Prochlorococcus marinus str. MIT 0918: one gene and its partner. The protein of the gene in region 1 interacts with the protein of each later gene in a pairwise test. Links are inferred from orthologs where the notes say so. Each region holds a gene or a part of one and is shown on either strand. Other genes may lie near its edges.

What was found. The genes of interacting proteins can lie anywhere in the genome.
Region 2: the proteins of O5636_RS06285 (region 1) and ftsZ interact in binary tests that used the Escherichia coli proteins (3 or more experiments, as listed by UniProt). The link is inferred for Prochlorococcus marinus str. MIT 0918 from one-to-one orthologs.

What each region holds. Positions count from the first base shown.
Region 1 is NZ_CP114780.1:1,132,555-1,135,854, forward strand. Bases 55-3,048 are described here. They hold O5636_RS06285 (rod shape-determining protein), read right to left. Parts: upstream 2,081-3,048; coding sequence 1,028-2,080; downstream 55-1,027. Other genes in these bases: O5636_RS06275 (rod shape-determining protein MreD), read right to left, coding at 55-280; mreC (rod shape-determining protein MreC), read right to left, coding at 280-1,023; O5636_RS06290 (single-stranded DNA-binding protein), read left to right, coding at 2,210-2,599; O5636_RS06295 (DedA family protein), read right to left, coding at 2,596-3,048. Outside these bases: more of O5636_RS06275, read right to left, coding at 1-54; more of O5636_RS06295, read right to left, coding at 3,049-3,252; ahcY (adenosylhomocysteinase), read right to left, coding at 3,290-3,300. UniProt on the Escherichia coli protein: Forms membrane-associated dynamic filaments that are essential for cell shape determination. Acts by regulating cell wall synthesis and cell elongation, and thus cell shape.
Region 2 is NZ_CP114780.1:744,289-747,382, reverse strand. The notes cover bases 238-3,025. They hold ftsZ (cell division protein FtsZ), read right to left. Parts: upstream 2,299-3,025; coding sequence 1,177-2,298; downstream 238-1,176. Other genes in these bases: O5636_RS03980 (cell division protein FtsQ/DivIB), read right to left, coding at 2,468-3,025; panB (3-methyl-2-oxobutanoate hydroxymethyltransferase), read right to left, coding at 238-1,022; hemW (radical SAM family heme chaperone HemW), read left to right, coding at 238-283. Outside these bases: more of hemW, read left to right, coding at 1-237; more of panB, read right to left, coding at 216-237; more of O5636_RS03980, read right to left, coding at 3,026-3,094. UniProt on the Escherichia coli protein: Essential cell division protein that forms a contractile ring structure (Z ring) at the future cell division site. The regulation of the ring assembly controls the timing and the location of cell division.

The DNA.
Region 1 (3,300 bases):
TTTCTTTTCTTCCTAATCTGCCCCACCACAAGCCCAACAAAATTAAAGCAGGAATTTGAGTTGATCCTGCCAAATTCATTCCATCTAGAACCAAACCTAAATACAAACCTGCAAAAGCTCCAGAGACTGGTCCTTCTTCAAGTGCCCAAGGCAATAGCCATAATTGAGCCCATCTAGGTCCAATTCCTGAAATTAATAACCACGGTGGAGAAAGGAAAGTAAATAATGGAACTAAGAAAGCCAGAAATTGATAAACAATTTTCTTTTTAAGTTTTCTCATTAACGCTTAACAATCTGAACCCAATCAATTGCTTCTGGTGATGCCAACAACTGAACAAAAGCAGAAGGAGAAGGCAAGTTATCATGATTTATTTGTTGTATGACTCCCACTGGCAAATTTGGGGGCAATAAAGTACTGGCAGGAGAGGTAGTAATTATATCGCCAGATAAAGCATTAGGTTTTTTATCAAGAAAAGTCAATTGAGGACGGTGAGTGCCAATACCCTCTAAAACCCCATGTACCTTTGTACGCTCTATCCAAACCCCTAAATTACTAGAAGGTGCAGTGATTAACATTACTCTGGAAGTTAGAGGAGTAACGCTATCAATAAGTCCTAATAAGCCTCCAGGGCCAAGCACTACATCTCCTTTACTAATTCCAGCATTTTTACCTTTGCTAAGTTCTAATTGCTGCCAAAAATCATTAGGCCTTCTAGAAATAACTACAGCTGATATGAAATTTTCCTTAGAAGAAGTTTTTAGCTTTAATAAACTACGCAAACGATGATTATCCTTTTCAAGCATATCAAGTCTAATTTTTTGCTCCAAATCCATACTTTTTGTTATCCATTCTTTCTGGCCACTTCCAGGCCAAAATGGTCTAGATATCACTGAAAATACATCAAGCAATATTGCTCCTTTTGAGACACGAATAAAAAGAAAAAATAAAAAAATCAGCATCCAATAAAGCACACCTTTCCTATACCACCAACGAAAAACACCTTTTCGTTGGTTAATTGCCATCGATTTAATCTCTTACTGCATTTCTTGCAAATTCTGGAGTATCAACTACACGCTTTAAACGTTTAAAGTTATCCAAAACTTGACCACAACCATTAACAACACAAAGCAAAGGATCCTCCGCGACATGCGTGAAAATTCCTGTTTCATGACTTAATAGATCACTAATTCCTCTAACCAAAGCACCTCCACCAGCCAGCATTATTCCTCTATCAACAATATCTGCAGCTAATTCAGGTGGGGTCCGTTCTAAAACTCTTTTAACTGCATCAACTATTTTATTCAGAGGCTCTGACATTGCCTCTCGCAAATCACCCGCTTGCAAAGTAATTGAACGTGGTAAACCTGAAAGTAAATGCAAACCTCGAACTTCCATTGACTGCAAGTCAAAATCATTATCAGGAAACGCAGAACCAATTCGAATCTTAATTTCTTCTGCAGTTCTTTCTCCAACAACAAGGTTATGAACCTTCTTTAAATACAACGCAATTGAATCATTAATTTCATCCCCAGCCACACGAACTGATTCACTTAATACAGTTCCACCCAAACTAAGTACAGCAACTTCTGTTGTCCCACCACCAATATCAACAATCATTGTTCCTATAGGTTCCGTAACTGGAAGATGCGCACCTATCGCTGCAGCTACAGGTTCATCAATCAAATGAACTTCTCTAGCACCAGCTAAACCAGCTTCACGCACTGCCCTTCTTTCGACACTAGTTACTCCGCTTGGAATACCTACAACCAATCGTGGAGCCAGTATCCCTCGTCCTTCATTGCACTTCTCTATAAAAGTCTTAAGCATTTGCTCGGCAGCATCAAAATCTGCAATCACTCCATCTCTTAATGGTCTCACCGCACGAATGTTCCCAGGTGTACGACCAAGCATCATCTTGGCATCATCACCTACAGCCAATGGTTCTCCTTCCTCTAAATCCATTGCTACTACAGATGGCTCCTCTAAAACAATTCCTTTGCCCTGAACATAGATCAAAGTATTTGCAGTACCAAGATCTATACCAATATCACGAGAAAATCTGAAACGTCTTAAAAACACGATGTTCCTATCAGTAATATCTAAGAATAATGAAATCTCTTAAAAAAACATTATTGACGCAAAAAAATAATAGCTTTTCGAGAAATAGCAAATTAACCCAGCTATAATTAAAAAAGCACACACCAAATAATGAGTATTAATTCAGTAAATCTTGTAGGAAGAGTAGGGCGCGATCCAGAAGTAAGGTATTTTGAGTCGGGAACAATAGTTGCAAACTTTACTATGGCTGTAAATCGTCGTAGTAGAAATGATGAGCCTGATTGGTTTAATTTAGAAATTTGGGGTAAGCAAGCACAAGTAGCGGCAGATTATGTAAAAAAAGGTTCTCTCATTGGAATAACTGGTAGCTTTAAACTAGATCAATGGAATGACAAAGCAACTGGAGAAGCAAAATCAAAACCAGTCATTAGAGTAGATAGACTTGATTTATTAGGTTCTAGAAAAGATTCTTATGAAGAAGGACTAAACAACAATCAAACGAAAAATAATTATCAAGAAAATAATAATATTCCTTTCTAATTTCTATTTTTAGTAAGAAAAGATCTTATTAGAATAAATAACAGTCCAATCAATAAACTAAATCCTAATAAAATTTTTATTGCTTTTGAAACAGGCTCAATCCAAAGTTCTACTTTGCTATAGCTATCACCTAGAAATATCCCTGCAAGTGTCAAAAAAATTACCCAAATCAAACTGCCTGCTGTAGTCCATATTGTAAATGGAATTAATGGCATCATCTCTATACCTGCAGGAACAGAAATCAAAGTTCTAATTCCTGGAATCAACCTTCCCCAAAACACTAAAGCTTTACCATATCTCCCAAACCAAGTTCTAGTCCTTACAAATTCATTAGAACTAATTCCAAGCCATTTACCATAGTTATTTAACCAGTTTTCTAATCTTTTTTCATTAACTAGTCTTCCAATTCCATACCAAGGAAAAGCACCTAAAAGAGTTCCAATTAATCCAGCAAGAACTACTGGAAAAAAATTTAATTGTCCTTGATAAACATAAAATCCACCAAGAGGCATTATTAACTCAGAAGGAATTGGAGGGAATATATTCTCCAAAAACATAGCTAACAAAATTGTTATATAACCAATCCATTGGTTAGCCTCTACAGCATTACCAATTAAACTTGGTATATTAAATAAAAAATCTATTATTACCATTTTTAATTATAAAATAATTTAGCATATATCTATCTAACTAATAGCGAT
Region 2 (3,094 bases), 390 kb from region 1 along the record:
AGAAAAAATAAACTTAGATGATTTACTTATTGTTGGTTTAAGAAGAAGAGAAGGAGTAAATATTGGAGAATTGTTAAGTCAATGGGGGTGGGATAAAAAACAAGTTAATGAAAATTTGAAGTCATTAAAAAGATATTGGAAAAAGTTTATTGATATGGGTTTACTTAAACAAAATGGTACCAGATTTAAATTGACTGATCCTGAAGGTATGGAACTTAGCAATCAAATTCTTGTTGAGATGTTGTTTTGGTGGGATTCTTTATCTGATTCACCCAATCTTTGAGTGCATTTATAAAAAGCTCTCTTGATTCAATTATGGGTTTTGCAAAAGGAGGCTGCTTAGATGTTAGTCCTAACAAATCAGCAGTGACTCTTACTTGCCCGTCACAATCTTCGCCAGCTCCAATTCCGATAACAGGAATCTTTAAAAGGTTTCTAATCTTTCCTGTGATTTGTGAAGGTACATGTTCGATAACCACCGCGAAACATCCTGATTCCTCAATCTCAATAGCCTGCTGAATTAATTTGTCTTGACTTAACTTGTCTTTAGCTTGTTTTTGATATCCAAGATTATGGACTGATTGGGGTGTGAGTCCAAGATGCCCCATTACTGGAATTCCCATTCTAATAAAGCGGTTAATAACCGCTAAAACTTCTGGCTCAGCTCCTTCAAGTTTAACTGCTGCTGCGGAAGAATTTTTTAATAAATAGCCTGCGGCTGAAACTGCCTTGTCTTCTCCACATTGATAGCTAAGGAAAGGCAGGTCACAAACTATTAAAGGTTGTTCACTTATTGACTTAGTAAATCCTCTTTCAACTGCTTGAGTGTGATGGAGCATTTGTTCAAGTGTTATAGGAAGTGTTGTTGTATGGCCATGAATAAACATTGCTAATGAATCTCCCACAAGAACAACGTCTGCTCCTGCTGCTTCAACAAATGCAGATGACAGACTGTCCCATGCTGTGAGTATTGTGATTGGTTTGCCAAGTTCTTTAAATCGAACTAATTCCTTAGGAAGCATTTAGCTTTTATGTTGCTAAGAGATTTAGATTGCTAAACTTTAGAGGACTCGGACCTATGCGGCCTCAACGCCCAAAACTGGTCAGGACCGGAAGGTAGCAGCCAAAAGGGATGCTTGAAGCTGGCGTGGACTCCGGGTCACCTAATTAAAGGAATTAATTATCAGGTTCTCTTCTGAGTTGTCTCAACCTTAAAAATTCAGGAATACTTGCCCCAGTTTCTTTATTTGATACTTGTCTATATAGAGATTGATTTGATGTTTTGTTGCTTAATCTTTGTTTGTTATATGGTTGATTGCCAGTAAAACCTGTTGCAATAACTGTTACTTGTAATTCACCTTCCATTGCTTCATCAATAACAGCACCAACAATAATATTTGCTTCTGGATCCACCACTTCATATATGACTTCAGAGGCTGAAGTCATATCTTCTAGAGTCATGTCTTTCCCTCCAGTGATGTTCACTACACAGCCTTTTGCACCATCTATGCGACCTGCTTCTAATAAAGGACTGCTAATTGCTGATTGAGCTGCTTCAGTTGCTCTGGAACGTCCAGAGCCTTTGCCTATTCCAAGTAATGAGGTTCCTGCTTCAGTCATGACTGAACGAACATCAGCAAAATCAACATTCACAAGTCCTGGACAAGTAATTATGTCTGTTATGCCTTTTACTCCCATTCTTAATACGTCATCTGCACTTCTAAAGGCTTCTTGAAGAGGTGCACCAACAATTGCTTCTTTAAGGCGGTCATTAGGTATAACAATTAAAGTATCAACATTTTCAGTAAGTTTTGATATTCCTTCGTCTGCCTGACGCATTCTTCTACGCCCTTCAAATCCAAAAGGCTTTGTAACTATACCAACTGTAAGTGCACCACTCTGTTTAGCTACTTCTGCTACTACAGGGGCCGCACCTGTTCCTGTTCCGCCTCCCATTCCCGCAGCAATAAAAACCAAGTCAGCACCTTCTAAGGCTTGTTGCAGCTCTGCTCTGGACTCTTCAGCAGCTTTTTCTCCAATACTTGGATTCCCTCCAGCTCCTAATCCTCTTGTTAATGTCTGGCCTAGTTGCACTCTGTTCTCTGCTGATGATTGCAGTAAAGCTTGTGCATCTGTATTTAAGACTCTGTAAGAGACTCCTTTTAGATCGCTATTTATCATTCGGTTTACAGCATTGCTGCCGCCACCCCCTACCCCAATGACTTCTATTCGAGCATTCTGACTTGGTTGAATGCCCTCGGTTCTATATCCAGAACCAGAATTGTTTCCCATACCCATCACCATATTGAAAATTTAAATAATGCTTTTTTGTGCATTATGAACTGGCTAGAGATTTATGTTGGCTTTTTCAAGAAAGTCTCTTTTTTCTTTAAGAAATAAAATCAGAATTCACTGACTTTTCTATAAAATTTCTTTTGAAAATTCCCTTTTTGCAAAGCTTGGATAGTTAAATCTCCTTTTTTTGGAAAAATAATTTTGGTTTTTCTGGATTTTTTAAATCGAGGATTGTTTTTGAACCATTTTTCAAATCAGATGATAAAGACCGAGATAATTCATCGAAGGCATCTAATTGCTTTTTCAGTAAAGCTTTTTTACTCCCTAAATCAACTAGCAAAAAATCTTTGGTTTGAAGTCTTATTTGGCCGTCATTATTAAAGATTATTTTTTTTAGTTTTTTTGGGGATTCTCTTTGATGATTAAGAATCAGAGTAATCCACGGCTTGTTTCTAGAGCTCCACCCTTCAACTATTAACTGATTTAAATCATTTGTATATTCTGCAGATTCAAAAATAGGTATCCAATCTCCTTCTTTGTCTATCATCCCTGCTTCTTTACCGCTTGTCTTTGAGCGGAATGCTAACCCTATTGGCTTTTTCTCAAGAATTTCAACATCTATGCCTAAAGGAGAAATCCTTCGACTAATAGCTACCGATTGGATTGGTAAGTTTTTTTGAATTTTGCTTTCTAATTCTTTGGGATTAATTTTTAATAGAGATGTCTTGGCCCTTATACCAAGGGCTTCAATTATTTGCTCTTTGGGAATATTTATATTTCCTTTGACATTTATTTGGTT